3 regions of the Acetobacterium sp. MES1 genome follow, and region 2 is predicted to be linked to each of the others. Evidence: a T-box and tRNA genes for the amino acid it is inferred to sense, from the RefSeq annotation. Region 2 holds a T-box; the other regions hold tRNA genes.
What was found. The T-box of region 2 lies ahead of BI182_RS12395 (glycine--tRNA ligase). A T-box ahead of a tRNA ligase gene usually reads a tRNA of that ligase, here a tRNA-Gly.
Positions count from the first base shown of each region.

Region 1 (4,713 bases), on a different contig from region 2:
TTTACTTCGCCACTTTTGGGACGAAAGGTTTTCCCCAGATCCTTTATTTCAATGATGGGTTTCAGAGACGTCTTTTCTGTTTCGATGTTCCTTACCCTCCTACACTCAATAAATTTATTGTTTTAATGAACTTAACACCAATCAGGCATTCCCGCTTTGTTTAGCTATTTGACAACGTTTCAAACTGTCCGCCACTATCTGACAGTAATCCCATCAATCATTTTGTCTAATACACATTGTCGTTGCCGATCTTCACAATGACATAAGTCCTATTAAAAACAGTGGGTTAAAACACACCCACCGTTTATTATAGTCTCGATTTGATTTTCTTGTCAAGCCAAATAGCGCAATCCCTACCTTAAATATCGGTAATTTGTGCGCCAAAGGGAAACAATGCCAGTTTGGCAAACTTAAACCACTGTAGTCCAAACGGGATCCCAATCAGGGTAATGCAATAGATAATCCCCAGAATCGCCGATGCCGCTGCCAGCCCCCAACCAAAAATCAATATCCATAAAATATTCAGGATCACCGAACCCGTTCCCATCTGTGAATAATCGACCGTTTTTCCAAATGGCCAGAATACCAACTGCGCCATTTTAAAGGCTTGCAACCCCAGAGGAATCCCAATAATCGTGATGCAGCAAAGAATTCCGGCTAAAAACCAACCAATTGCCATAATCAGGCCCCCAAAAATAATCCAGATAATATTCCCAATAATACTCATACTAGTCTCTTTTCATTTTTTATTTTATGGATGGATCCCGAGCGACTGCAGCCTTTTTAAACTCACGATTGCCAATATGACAATACCCGCCGGGATTCTTTATTAGATACTCCTGGTGATAGCCTTCTGCTGCGCTATAGTTCTCCAGCGGCAGCACTTCGATGGCCAGCGGCACCCCATATTCCATCCTTAATGCCTGAACCGACGCTAAGATCACCGCTTCATCGGCAGGATCCGAATAATAAATACCCGTACGATACTGAATTCCCACATCGTTCCCCTGACGATTCACGGCAACCGGATCGATGACTTCAAAATACATACTCAACAAAAATGGTAGGCTGATCACCTGATTGTCATAGGTGACCTTAACTACCTCAGCATGCCCGGTGTTGTGATGACAGACATCCTCGTAGGTGGGATTTTGGGTTTTGCCATTGGCATAACCGACCTCGGTTTTGATGACTCCCCTAATGGCTTTAAAATACATTTCCGTTCCCCAGAAACAGCCGCCAGCCAAGGTGATTTCTCTGACATTATTATTCAAATTTTCTCTTATCATATCAGTTTCCTTTCCAGATTTCCATAATTTTTTCGACCGTGATCACTTGCTGTTCAGCCTGGGTGATCGATGCTGTACCATCGCCAGCCTGCAATCCATAATTGCCAAAGCCACTGTGATTGCCCCCAGCAATTTCATAATAGCTGGCTTCCCGCGGCATCTTATCCCGGCCTTTAGCCAGACCCTGCTGATCAATAATCTGATCGGCACTGCCATAGAGACTTAGTACCGGATGACTGCTTTGAGTCAGCGATTCATTGGGATATGCACCTAAGAGCACCAACCCGGATACCTGATCTTCATGTCCAGCCAGATAGTCCGAGGCCATCGCCCCACCCAGGGAGTGCCCAACCATCACCCAATTCTCAATCTCCGGTATGGTTTCGATTACCGCATCAGCTCCATTTATATTAAACACCGCCAGATTAAAGGGCATGCCGACAATCACTGCCGGATAGCCTTGTTCTGCTAGTGCCCGTACTAACGGAGCATAGGCGATGTCTTCCACCTTCCCGCCGGGATAAAAAATAAAACCTGTTTCATTTTGACCTGCTGTTGGCATAAATATCGTCAGATTACCTTCTTCTCGAACATTCACCTGATCACTTGAAATCAGGGCATCATGAGCCGTTTGATCGGCATGATAGTAGTCCCCCAAATACGTCAATATCCCAATAACCAAAACTACCAATACAATTCCAATTATTTTTACAATTTTTTTAGCGGTTTTTCCTTCTTTCATCGCTGCTCCTTAGTGATGTGGGCGGTTGCTTCTGATCTCACTTTTATACCCCAACCCATTATAAAACAACCATTTCGTCATTTTAATTTTTCAAAAAATAAAAAAACCGCAATCGCTGCGGTTCTGTTTTTTAAATGGTGACCCATGGGCGACTTGAACGCCCGACACCCTGATTAAAAGTCAGATGCTCTACCAACTGAGCTAATGGGTCAGATAGATTAATTAATATTTATTTGTCTTAAAACGACTGAGTTAATGGGTCAGATGCTGTTTTTCTTTTCTCTGCTTAATAAAAATGGCAGGGGTAGCAGGACTCGAACCTACGAAATGCCAGAATCAAAATCTGGTGCCTTACCAACTTGGCTATACCCCTATAAAAATAATAACGATATAAAAAAATGGGGTGGATAATGGGACTCGAACCCACAACATCCAGAACCACAATCTGGCGCTCTAACCGATTGAACTATACCCACCACGATATAAAAACAAACTAAAAAATGGTGCGCCTGAAGGGATTCGAACCCCTGGCACACGGCTTAGAAGGCCGTTGCTCTATCCTACTGAGCTACAGGCGCTCAATCCTTTTCGCAAAAATGGAGCGGGTGAAGGGAATCGAACCCTCGCGACTGGCTTGGAAGGCCAGGGCTCTACCACTGAGCTACACCCGCATTGCCTCTCTTAGAGACAAGTGTTAGTATACTTGAAATAGGCAGTGTTGTCAACTCTTTTTTAATTATTTTTTCTTTTTATGGGCGCTCAAAACTCGGTCAGTCTGAACCGAAACAAGGCTTAGACTATTTTAATTCCAACACCTTTTTTGAAGATATAGGCCGCAATCAAAAATGAACTGATCAGCAATCCCATTGTCAAAAGAACGTGTATCACAATATTGCCCTCGCAGACGCCGATATAGGCGTATCGGGAAACATTAACCAGCGGAAAGATCGGGTTGAGATAGATTAGATTGGCCAGAAATCCCGGTAGTTTGGAAACCTCAAAAAAGACCCCTCCTAAATAGGTAAGTGGCGTGATAATAATTGCCAGAGCAAAATTCATCTTTTCAAAATTGTCCAGTACCAGACCGGCAATTAAACCCACGGAGGCAAAAACAAAGGACGTTGCCGTCAGTGAGAGGACAAAAAAGATTGGATATGCAACTTCATAGCCCACGAAAAATATCGTCGCCACATAAGTCAAAATGCCAACCAGCACCCCGCGAAACATTCCACCAAAGACAAAAGCCAGAATTTTTTCTGCCAGTGAGATGGGATAGCTGTTTAGATCCTGAATGGTGTTTTGAAATTTCTGTGAGATCATTGAAAAAGCGGGATTTTGAAAGGCCGCAAAAATTGCTCCCATCGTCGCTAAACCGGGAACCAGAAAATTGAGATAGCTAATTCCATCAATCCCGACTTCTCTGGTTTGCAGCATTCCCCCGAAGATCAGCATATATAATATATTCGAAATCAGTGGCGCCAGTACTGTCTGTACCGGAACCTTCATAAACCGATGGATTTCTTTATTTAAGAGGGTTGCAAATCCAACTCTGTTATAAAAAACTCTACTTTTCATTTGCCCTCCTAATGTTTAATGATATTTAAATAAATATCTTCCAGTTTTGGTCTTTCGACCACCAGATTGGTGAATTCTAAGTTTTTCTCCGATAGTTGCCTAAAGACTTTGGACAAGTCTTTTTTTGAGGCTTTCAGCTGCAGCCTGGTTTTATCTTCAATACGCGGATGATAGTCACTTAAAAAATCAAAGTCAGCCAGATTAAGCGCCTGATCAAAGTGAACCTCGATGATTGACTCCCGGGAAAAGGCATCCATCAGTTCTTCTTTGGGTTCATCAGCAATAATTTTCCCGCCATCAATAATCACAATCCGCTTGCACAGCTTTTCAGCTTCTTCAATATAGTGGGTGGTCAGGATGATCGTGGTTCCGGACTGATGCAGCTTAACCAGAAAATCATATAAGGTATGGCGCATTTCAATATCAACACCCGCTGTTGGCTCATCGAGAATCAGGATTTTGGGCTTATGAACCAGCGCCTTGGCAATCAGAAACCGTCTGCGCATTCCCCCGGACAGATCCCGAATGCGGGCACTACGTTTTTCGGTTAAGTACAAGGCCTCCAGAACTTCATCAATATAGGCCTTGTTGTTTTTGATCCCAAAGTAACCGGATTGTTTTTTTAAGGCTTCATCAACAGTAAATACAAAATCATAGCCCGTATCCTGGGGGACGATGCCGATAATTTTTTTTGTTTCCAGTTCCTTCTTATCAAGATCGTAACCACCGATGCTGACACTCCCCTGGGTCTTTTTCACATTACCGGCCAGGATATTGATCAAGGTGCTTTTACCCGCCCCATTTTGTCCCAGCAGGGCGGTGAATTCCCCTTCAGCAATTTCTAAATTGATGTTTTTTAAAGCCTCTTTTTTTCCCTTTTGATAGATCATTGATACATCTCTTACACTGAGCATCGCTTGCCTCCTTTTCCCTGCTACAATCAATCATTCCAAAGCGGGATGATTTTTGCCTCGATTTCCCCTTTTTCTATGGTAATCAGCCCATAGCTTGCGGGATCATCCAAGCGGGGTGCCCCTACCGAACCGGGGTTCATCAGCAACACCTGGCCATCATCTTCAATGTAAGCGTGGTGGGTATGTCCATAGA
Region 1 is NZ_MJUY01000060.1:101,244-105,956, reverse strand. It holds gene BI182_RS16605 (YccF domain-containing protein) at 359-727, opposite strand; gene msrA (peptide-methionine (S)-S-oxide reductase MsrA) at 747-1,289, opposite strand; gene BI182_RS16595 (alpha/beta fold hydrolase) at 1,291-2,031, opposite strand; tRNA gene BI182_RS16590 (tRNA-Lys) at 2,167-2,242, opposite strand; tRNA gene BI182_RS16585 (tRNA-Gln) at 2,328-2,404, opposite strand; tRNA gene BI182_RS16580 (tRNA-His) at 2,431-2,507, opposite strand; tRNA gene BI182_RS16575 (tRNA-Arg) at 2,533-2,609, opposite strand; tRNA gene BI182_RS16570 (tRNA-Gly) at 2,629-2,702, opposite strand; gene BI182_RS16565 (ABC transporter permease) at 2,824-3,606, opposite strand; gene BI182_RS16560 (ABC transporter ATP-binding protein) at 3,615-4,520, opposite strand; gene BI182_RS16555 (metallophosphoesterase family protein) at 4,547-4,713, opposite strand, start outside.
Region 1: it encodes a tRNA-Gly, which carries the amino acid that the T-box ahead of BI182_RS12395 (glycine--tRNA ligase) is inferred to sense. The anticodon was not compared.

Region 2 (4,713 bases):
GTTTTAAACCTAAAATACCCTGGGCAATGTTCGAGGCATGATCACCAACCCGTTCAATATTGGTCAACAGATCCAGAAAAATGACTCCGGCATAAGGATTGCAGATTCCCTCGTTAAGACGACGGATGTGGTCATCCTTTAAGCTTTCTGTCATTTCATCAATTTCTTCTTCTTCATCAAGAATTTTATAACATAAGCTTGACTCTTCTGTTTCCATTAATTCTACCATATCTCTGAGTGTGTTGGAAGTCAAACTGATTAAATTTAACACTTCCTGATTGGCAATATCACTGAAGACGATTTTATTAGTCGCCCGCATCTCAGCCAGCTCCCCGATATTCATGGCATGATCGCCAATTCGCTCCAGATCATGGCTCCCTTTCATGACGAAGGCCAGACGATCATTTTCTTCTTCCGACATATTTTCGTTTGAAAGCTTAACCGAGTATTCCACGATGCCTTGCTGAAATTCATCAATGCGTTCTTCCCGCTTAACTATTTCTTCAACCAGCTTTTCATTCCCATCCATGATGGATTCACAGGCGATTTTAAAATTCTTAAAACTCATTTCGGCCAGGCGATTTGTTTCTTTGACAACCTGACCTAAAGCAACAGAAGGATTATTGAGCAATCGATCATCCAGCTGCAATCCTTTTTCTTCTTCTTTCTCAGGATAGATTCGATCCAGAAAGGTGACAAAATAATTAATCAGGGGGAATAATACAATGGTGTTGGCTACATTAAAAAAGGTATGCGCCATGGCAATTTGTCTTGCCACATTGGGAACCACCTCACCGCTACTACTGATAAATACGCCGGAAATACTGACAATGAATTCATAAATGGGATTAATCGCCATGATGCTGTCCATCCCAACGAGCAGGATCATCACCCAGATGGCGCCAAAAACATTAACAAAAAGGTGGATAAAGGCCGCTTTTTTTGCGGCCGTGGAGGTGCCAATGCAGGAAATCAGAGCGGTCACACAGGTTCCAATATTGGTACCGATTAAAATGGGAATACAGATTTGGATCGCACCGGTTCCCCCAATACTGGCAAATACCCCTGACAAGGCCAGTGCCTGGAGCAAACCAATGGAGGCACTACTGCTTTGTATGATACCGGTGATCAGGGTTCCGATCAAAACTCCCAGCAGCGGATTTTTTCCATAAGTTGATAACAGATAAATGAAATCTTCACTTTCCCGGAGTGGCTCCATTGCAGTTGACATCGCAGCGATACCAAAGAATAAGATCCCAAAACCAAGCATGATACTGCCCCAATCGCGATTTTTTTTGCGGGAACTGAAAAGCGTTATCAGGGCACCAAAGCCGATAAAAACGGGTGCAAGTTCCGTCACATTAAATGCAATTAACTGAGCTGTGACTGTTGTTCCAATATTGGCACCGAGTATAACCCCAGCCGCCTGGGTAAGTGTCATCAGCGCAGCATTGACAAAACCAACCACCATCACCGTTGTGGTGCTGGAACTCTGAACAATCATTGTGACAACGGTTCCCACCAGGATCGCTTTAACCTTATTATTGGTTAAAACTTCCAATAGTTTTTTCATTTTTGTTCCAGCTACCGTTTTTAAGCCTTCGCTCATCATGTGCATCCCAAAAACAAATAACCCTAAACCTCCGAAAAGGCCAATCAGCATTTCTAACGTCATTATTTCCTCCAAAATAATCATTGATTAAGGCAACATCTATTCCAAATTAATAAACATAATGAAAGACCATGCATTTGCAACCTAATATCCTTATGTTAACCAGGATAATCGAATTTCTCTAAATTATATCACCTTTTTGAATTTAACATAATTTTAACATTAACTAATCTCTAAGAGAACCTTTTTTTTAATTATTTTATTTTGTATTTTGTTACTTTATCTTTTATAATATTAACCACGTTAACAATCCATTGCCGATCCTATTTCGGGTTTAATTAAAAAAAATGAAAACGAAGTTAGTCTAAATATCAAAAGTTTGGGTTGACATCCGGGCTTGTATTTGATATTCTTCATTTTAGTTTACAAAACTTAATAACAAAAGCGTTGAGAAAAGAATAACTCAATGGGTCAATGGTTTAAAGCGAACAGATGCTGGTGGAAGATCTGTAACCAAACTCTATGAATGGCACTTTTTGAGCTGCGATACCATTATATCCTTGGGTGATTGACTGGTGTTGCCGTGAAATTCGTTAAATTTTTAAGGTGGTTTGCATAATCGGCAGACAACTTGGGTGGAACCGCGGTTATACCGTCCCTTGTTTTTTAACAAGGGACGGTTTTTTTTATTAAACCTAAATGCTATTTAAGAATAATGATAATCAGGAGGAAAAAAATGTCAGAATTTACCATGGCTGAAATTGTCAGTCTTGCCAAAATGAGGGGAATTATCTTCCCCGGTTCAGAAATTTACGATGGTCTTGCCAACAGTTGGGATTATGGCCCACTGGGTGTTGAAATGAAGAACAACGTTAAAAAAGCCTGGTGGAAGAAATTTGTCCAGGAGTCACCTTATAATGTGGGTCTGGATGCTGCCATCCTGATGAACCCCAAAACCTGGGTCGCCTCGGGACATGTGGGAGGCTTCAATGATCCGCTGATGGATTGCAAAGCCTGTCAATCCCGTTTTCGGGCTGATAAGCTAATTGCTGACTACTATTTTGAAAAGGGCGAGGATGTCATTGTTGATGCCTGGTCCAACGACGAAATGAAGACTTTTATTGAAGAACACAATATTGTCTGTCCGGAATGCGGTAAAATGGATTACACGGATATCCGTCAGTTCAATCTGATGTTTAAAACCTTTCAGGGGGTAAATGAAGATACCGCCAGCGAAATCTTCCTGCGCCCGGAAACAGCCCAGGGTATTTTTGTCAATTTCAAAAATGTTCAGCGAACGACCCGCAAGAAAGTCCCGTTTGGAATCGCCCAAGTCGGCAAGTCCTTCCGAAATGAAATTACACCGGGTAACTTTATTTTTAGAACCCGGGAGTTTGAACAAATGGAACTGGAATTTTTCTGTGCGCCTGGCACCGATCTGGAATGGTTTGATTATTGGAAAGCGTTCTGTAAGAAATGGCTGTTTGACCTCGGGATGAAAGATGAAAATATCCGCTTCCGGGATCACGAGAAAGAAGAGCTTTCCCATTACAGTAATGCCACCACGGATGTGGAGTTTCGCTTCCCCTTTGGCTGGGGCGAGCTTTGGGGCATCGCTGACCGAACCGATTTTGATTTAACCCAACACCAGAACCACTCGGGAAAAGACATGAAGTACACCGATCCGGTTACCAATGAAAAATATATCCCCTACTGTATTGAACCATCGTTAGGGGCTGACCGGGTTTTCCTGGCCTTCTTATGCAACGCCATGGAAAAAGAAACGATTACCAGCGGTGACAAAACCGAAGAGCGCAACGTCATGCGGATACATCCCTTCCTGTCGGCCTACAAAGCTGCTGTCTTACCGCTTTCTAAAAAACTAAGCGATAAAGCCCTGGAAATTTCCACCCTGCTGTCAAAACACTTTATGATTGAATACGACGAAGCGGGCAGCATTGGCAAGCGTTACCGACGTCAGGACGAAATCGGTACGCCTTTCTGTGTCACCGTCGATTTTGACACCCTGGACGATGAATGCGTTACCCTCCGGGACCGCGACACCATGGATCAGGTTCGTATCCCCATCGCTGAAGTGGTCGATTATATTACGAAGCGGATTGATTTTTAGCGAACCTTTTTTTTCAAAAAAAAACGATCCCTGTTCGAAAGCTTTCGAACAGGGATCATTTTTGAGTGATAAATTAAAATTAAGCTTCTTTAATTGCCAATACGTCTTGTGGACATGCTTCAACACAGATACCACAAGCGATACATTTTGAAGGAACATCCCGATCTTCTGATTTAACCAGTACGCCAAATGGACATGCTTCAACACATTTTCCACAGTTTACACATAATTTTTTGCTGATCATGTATACACCTTTGGCATTTTGAGTGATGGCTCCTGCTTCACATGCTTTAGCGCATTTACCGCATTGAACACATACCAATGTTTTAGGGCTACCATCTTCTTTTTCGGTGATGCGAATACAAGCCAATTCTGAAACCGGTTCTTTGTAGAATGCGTTTGCACATGCTAATTCACAACCTAAACACTTAACACATGCTGACTGATCTGCTACGACTACTTTTTTCATTGTTACTCCTCCTTAAGGACAATCTGATCTTTTGATCAAATTTATGTTTGAATTTTTTCAACTGATTTTCATTCTACTGATAAAGCCCAAAAATGTCAACCTAATCCGGAATTTTTATAGGTATTTATCGTGTTTCGCTACTAATCTTCTTCCCGCTGATAAAATATTACAGCTCTTTGCCCGTACTCCTTCTAAACAAGGTTAATTTTTTATCAATTAATTCCCTGCAACAAAAAAAGCTCTTCACATTGGAAAAGCTTCTTTTGCTAATTATGAATGCTGTTTCAGTTTTTCAGCCTGGTCGTTGGTGATCAAAGCATTGACCATTTCATCGATGTCACCGTCGAGAAAAGCATCCAGTTGATAAACGGTCATATTGATGCGGTGATCAGAGATCCGTCCCTGGGGAAAATTGTATGTCCGAATCCGCTCGCTGCGGTCACCAGTGCCGACCTGACTTTTCCGGTTTTCGGCAATTTCACTTTGCTGTTTCTGCTGTTC
Region 2 is NZ_MJUY01000047.1:28,141-32,853, forward strand. It holds gene BI182_RS12390 (Na/Pi cotransporter family protein) at 1-1,675, opposite strand, end outside; T-box leader at 2,051-2,275, shown strand; gene BI182_RS12395 (glycine--tRNA ligase) at 2,349-3,743, shown strand; gene BI182_RS12400 (4Fe-4S binding protein) at 3,823-4,212, opposite strand; gene prfA (peptide chain release factor 1) at 4,483-4,713, opposite strand, start outside.

Region 3 (4,713 bases), on a different contig from region 2:
TTTTATTCCATGGGTGTCACACAGCATAAAACCGGTACCGATGGTGTTATGTCAACCGCCAATCTGGCGATGCTGACTGGAAAAATCGGCCGTGAAGGATGCGGTGTTAATCCATTGCGTGGTCAGAATAATGTTCAGGGAGCCTGTGATATGGGCGCATTACCAGGCGATTTGCCAGGTTATCAGAAAACCGCCAACCCGGAAGTGGTGGAAAAATTCGAAAAAGCCTGGGATGTCAAACTGCCACAAAATGCTGGCAAAACACTGACTGAAATTATTAATGGGGTCGGCGACGGAACCGTAAAATTCTTATACGTCATGGGCGAGAATCCAGTTGTTTCTGATCCGGACACAAATCATGTTAAACATGCTCTTGAAAAAGCCAATTTTGTTGTAGTCCAGGACATCTTCTTAACTGAAACGACAGAGTATGCGGATGTTGTCCTGCCAGCCTTTGTATATGCTGAAAAGGATGGTACCTTCACCAATACGGAACGCCGTATTCAGTTACTCCGAAAAGCGGTAGAAGCTCCCGGAGAAGCTAAGAATGACTGGGAAATTATTTCTTTAATTGCTCAGAAGCTGGGAGCCAAAGGCTTCGACTTTAACAGTGCAGAAGAAATCATGGATGAGATTGCCTCTGTAACTCCCAGCTACACCGGGGTTTCTCATGAACGACTCAGAAATGGCGATCGGATTCAATGGCCATGCCTGAGTAAGGATTCAGAGGGGGCAAAATTCCTCCATGCTGAAAAATTCACACGCGGTTTAGGGGCCTTTATGATTGCCGATTATATCCCACCTGAAGATCAGGCTGATGAAAAATACCCACTGATTCTGATGACCGGTCGTATTTTGCAGCACTATCATACCCGAACCATGACCATGCGGACACCAGGAATCGAGGAAATCGCTGGTGACCCATTTGTCGAAATCAATCCCGAAACAGCTAAAGAATATGACATCAATGAGGGAGATTTCATTACCGTTACGTCGCCCAGAGGAAATGTTTCTGCAAAAACCCGTTTCAATAAGGGAATTATGGAAACGAATCTGTTCATGCCATTCCATTATGGAAACAGCGGTGCTAATCATCTAACCGGCGGAGAATTAGATCCAATAGCTAAAATTCCACCATTTAAAGTTGTCAAAGTCAATATTAGTAAGTAAATAGTCACAAACCAAAAAGGGTGCGCATAAGCACCCTTTTTCGATTAAAGGAGGATGGATTTGAAGAAGTTTGGTACAGCAGTAATCTTGTCGGGGGGCCTCAGTCGACGAATGGGATATGACAAAAAAAAATTACGGATTGATGGCGAAAATATCATCAATCGCATTGTTAAACAGCTTTCCTTAGATTTTGAAGATATTATTATTGCCGGATCAAAACCAGAAGATCTGCCCGAAATTGCTGGGATTCGGGGTGTGTATCCAGATGCTGTGGAGGTGTCGGCATCCCTGGTAGGTATTTATACCGGTCTTTTGCATGCCCGATCTGAGTATCTTTATGTAACAGCTTGTGACATGCCGGTTTATAATCATGATTATGTGGTATACATGAAGCGACTGATTGAGAACAATCCTGATGTAGGTGGTTGCGTTACCCGTTTTGAAGAGTGGATCGAACCCTTTAATGCGTTCTATCGTGCTGATCTTGGCCCTAAAGTAGCTTCTTTCCTGGAAACAGGGCGCAAGAGCATTTATAAATGCTTTGAGCATGAAAATCTCTATTATATTGATGAGAAAAAAGGGCGAGAGTTCAGTCCCGACTGGGATATGTTCTGCAATTTAAATACCCCCAGTGAGTTAAAAAATCATATCAAAAAAAGACGAGACTTGATTTAATCGGGATCGTGCGGCATAATATAAATCTGAAGGTCATGCCGGTAAATGATTCGGATCGGTGGCCTTTAAAAAGGAGTAGTATGAGTTTTAATGTATCACTGATTAGTTTTTTTGTCCTGATAATTGCCTATTTTATCCTGGTGGAGATATTTACCGTGCTTTTTCGTCTGACCGGTCTGCGGGAAGATAAGGCCCGTTTTCAGGCGGTATCCTGTATGACGAACAGCGGCTTTACCACGAGAGAAAGCGAATTGATCCTTAATTCGGCGGCGAGGCGTAATTTGGCTCGAGTGATGATGCTGTTTGGCTATCTGTTTGCGGTTTCCGGGGTTTCGCTTTTAGTCAATTTATTTATTCGTTCTTCAGGGGATCAGATCAATTGGATGACAATACTTTATTCACTGGTTTTTCTTGTGGTAATTTTAGTGATAACCCGATCAAAATGGATCATCCGAAAATTTGATGAATTAGTGGAGCGCCTGGCTAAAAACAAAACAAAGGGAGCATTTTGTAATAATGTTCGCATTCTGGAAATGTTTCACGATAAGCTCATCGCTGAGGTTTTTGTAACCTGCATTCCCCCGGAGATCAGAGATAAAACCTTATTGGAAATGAATTTTCGGCATACCTATAAATTAAATGTTTTGTTAATCAAACGGGGGAATATAATCATGGATCATGTTATTTCTTCTGATGAAATTAAACAGTGAGACCGGGTTTTGATCTATGGTTCAAAAAATAATATAATGGAATTATTTAAAGACAGCATATAAAATATAAAAAAAGTTTCAAAGTGGGTTGACAAAGCCTACGTATTTTGTTATTATAATCAAGCACGTTACAGATGACAGCATTGCTTAGCGGATGTGGCGGAATTGGCAGACGCGCTAGACTTAGGATCTAGTATCGAATGATGTGGGGGTTCAAGTCCCTTCATCCGCACCAATTATAAGCGGAAGTGGCTCAGTGGTAGAGCATCGCCTTGCCAAGGCGAGGGTCGCGGGTTCAAATCCCGTCTTCCGCTCCAAAATTTAATAAATTTGAAGCGATTTGGGCGATTGTCCGAGTCATTCTTTTTAATCTACTTATGTGCGCCCATAGCTCAATTGGATAGAGTGCCTGGCTTCGAACCAGTAGGTTGGGGGTTCGAGCCCCTCTGGGCGTACCATAAACGTGCTTAAACAGTCATTCGTGGCTGTTTTTTATTTACCCGAAAGTTTGTTGAATGTCATCTGATCAAACGTAATAAGAATAGGAAAATGAAATGAAACCAGAAATCAGTATTAACAAAGCAATTTTACATGTTTTGGATACCAATGCAAGTATCCCGGTGTTATCGGACATGCTTTTAAATATGACGGTGTTGATCAAAGAATATGTCGAAAAACATGTGTTAAGATCGCTAAAGGATCCGGAAATTAAACGAACCATGTTTCGGGTGGGGAGTCCTTTTAAAGAGCGAATCATTGATTATAAGAATAATCCCCATGAGCTGATCCGAGTTAGCTCTGAAATATCGCAGTTGTTTTTTGACTATATGCTGGAAAATATAGAGATACCCTCCGCCGATCTGGTTTTTGTGGACTTTAACATCGAACATGAAAACTATCTGGGAATTTTCAAATTTAATTACAAACAGGGATACATCCACTACGTCAATACCGACAATGGTCTGACAAATGATATTCTGGTTCAGCCCTGTGTACTGCCAACGGAAAGTCAGAAACTGGATGAGTTTATTCTTATCAACCTGGCCAGCGATGAGCTGCTTCTAAAGGAAAAACAATATCTGATCAATAACGAGAAGGCTTATTATATTTCCAGCCAATTGATTTTTTGTGAGCCGGCGATTTCCGAAAAGGAGGCTTTTGACATTATTGATAAAACTGTCAAAGAAGTGATTGTCAGAGAATATGGCGGTGATTATGAAAAGCTGAATGCAGTTAAAACGGTGTTGGCAGGCGACTATGAAACCGAAAACGAAATTGATGTCGATAATCTGGCTAAAGTCGTTTTTGATGGGGATTCGACCATTCAGGAGCGTTTCAGATCGTCGTTGGAAGAAAAGGGGCTTTATGATAAAAGGATTCCGGTTACGTCAAATATCGAAAAGAAAATATTCAGTAAGCAAAAGTTCATTACCGATACCGGTATTGAAATCAGTATCCCTACGGATCAGCTAAAGCGAAATGACATTATCGAATTTAAAAATAATCCGGATGGTACCATTTCGGTGGAGATCAAAAATATCGGGCTTTTAAACCACAAGTAACGATCTGCTGTCACCAGGATGGTATTCGCTACGATGAGCGAAAGATTTGGAAGGAAGAATTTTATGGATAGGCAAAAGACATATAAATTAATCGAAAAAAACACTTTTACCTCGTGTGTTCCATTGATCAGCGCCAATCGTAATGAACTGTTGGCTGATGTTGAAGTGGGGGTGGCAAATGGCTGTGATTTTCTGGAGTGGCGTCGGGATCATTTTATGCCGGGAGAGATTCTTACCGTTGCAGACGAACAGGAATTGTTAAGTGAAATGAAAATCAGAATGCCTGATCAGGGGTTGATTTATACTTATCGCAGTCATTGTGAAGGTGGTGTTGTCGAAACTTCCGATGAGATTCGAGCAGCTGCGGTGATTGCTGCAATAAAAAGTAACCGGGTTGACTATGTGGATGTGGAACTTAACAACGAGGCTGCTTTTTTGACAAGGATCAAAGAGGCTCTTAAAACAAGTGAGACTCAGTGGATTGTATCATACCATGATTTTGGGAAAACTCCGGCTTCAGCTAAGATATGGGATATTTTTACAGCCATGGAGGAGGCCGGTGGAGATCTACTTAAGTTGGCAGTAATGCCCCAGTC
Region 3 is NZ_MJUY01000054.1:3,805-8,517, forward strand. It holds gene fdhF (formate dehydrogenase subunit alpha) at 1-1,170, shown strand, start outside; gene BI182_RS14525 (molybdenum cofactor guanylyltransferase) at 1,231-1,845, shown strand; gene BI182_RS14530 (hypothetical protein) at 1,926-2,555, shown strand; tRNA gene BI182_RS14535 (tRNA-Leu) at 2,706-2,790, shown strand; tRNA gene BI182_RS14540 (tRNA-Gly) at 2,798-2,872, shown strand; tRNA gene BI182_RS14545 (tRNA-Arg) at 2,937-3,013, shown strand; gene BI182_RS14550 (nucleoid-associated protein) at 3,110-4,117, shown strand; gene aroD (type I 3-dehydroquinate dehydratase) at 4,181-4,713, shown strand, end outside.
Region 3: it encodes a tRNA-Gly, which carries the amino acid that the T-box ahead of BI182_RS12395 (glycine--tRNA ligase) is inferred to sense. The anticodon was not compared.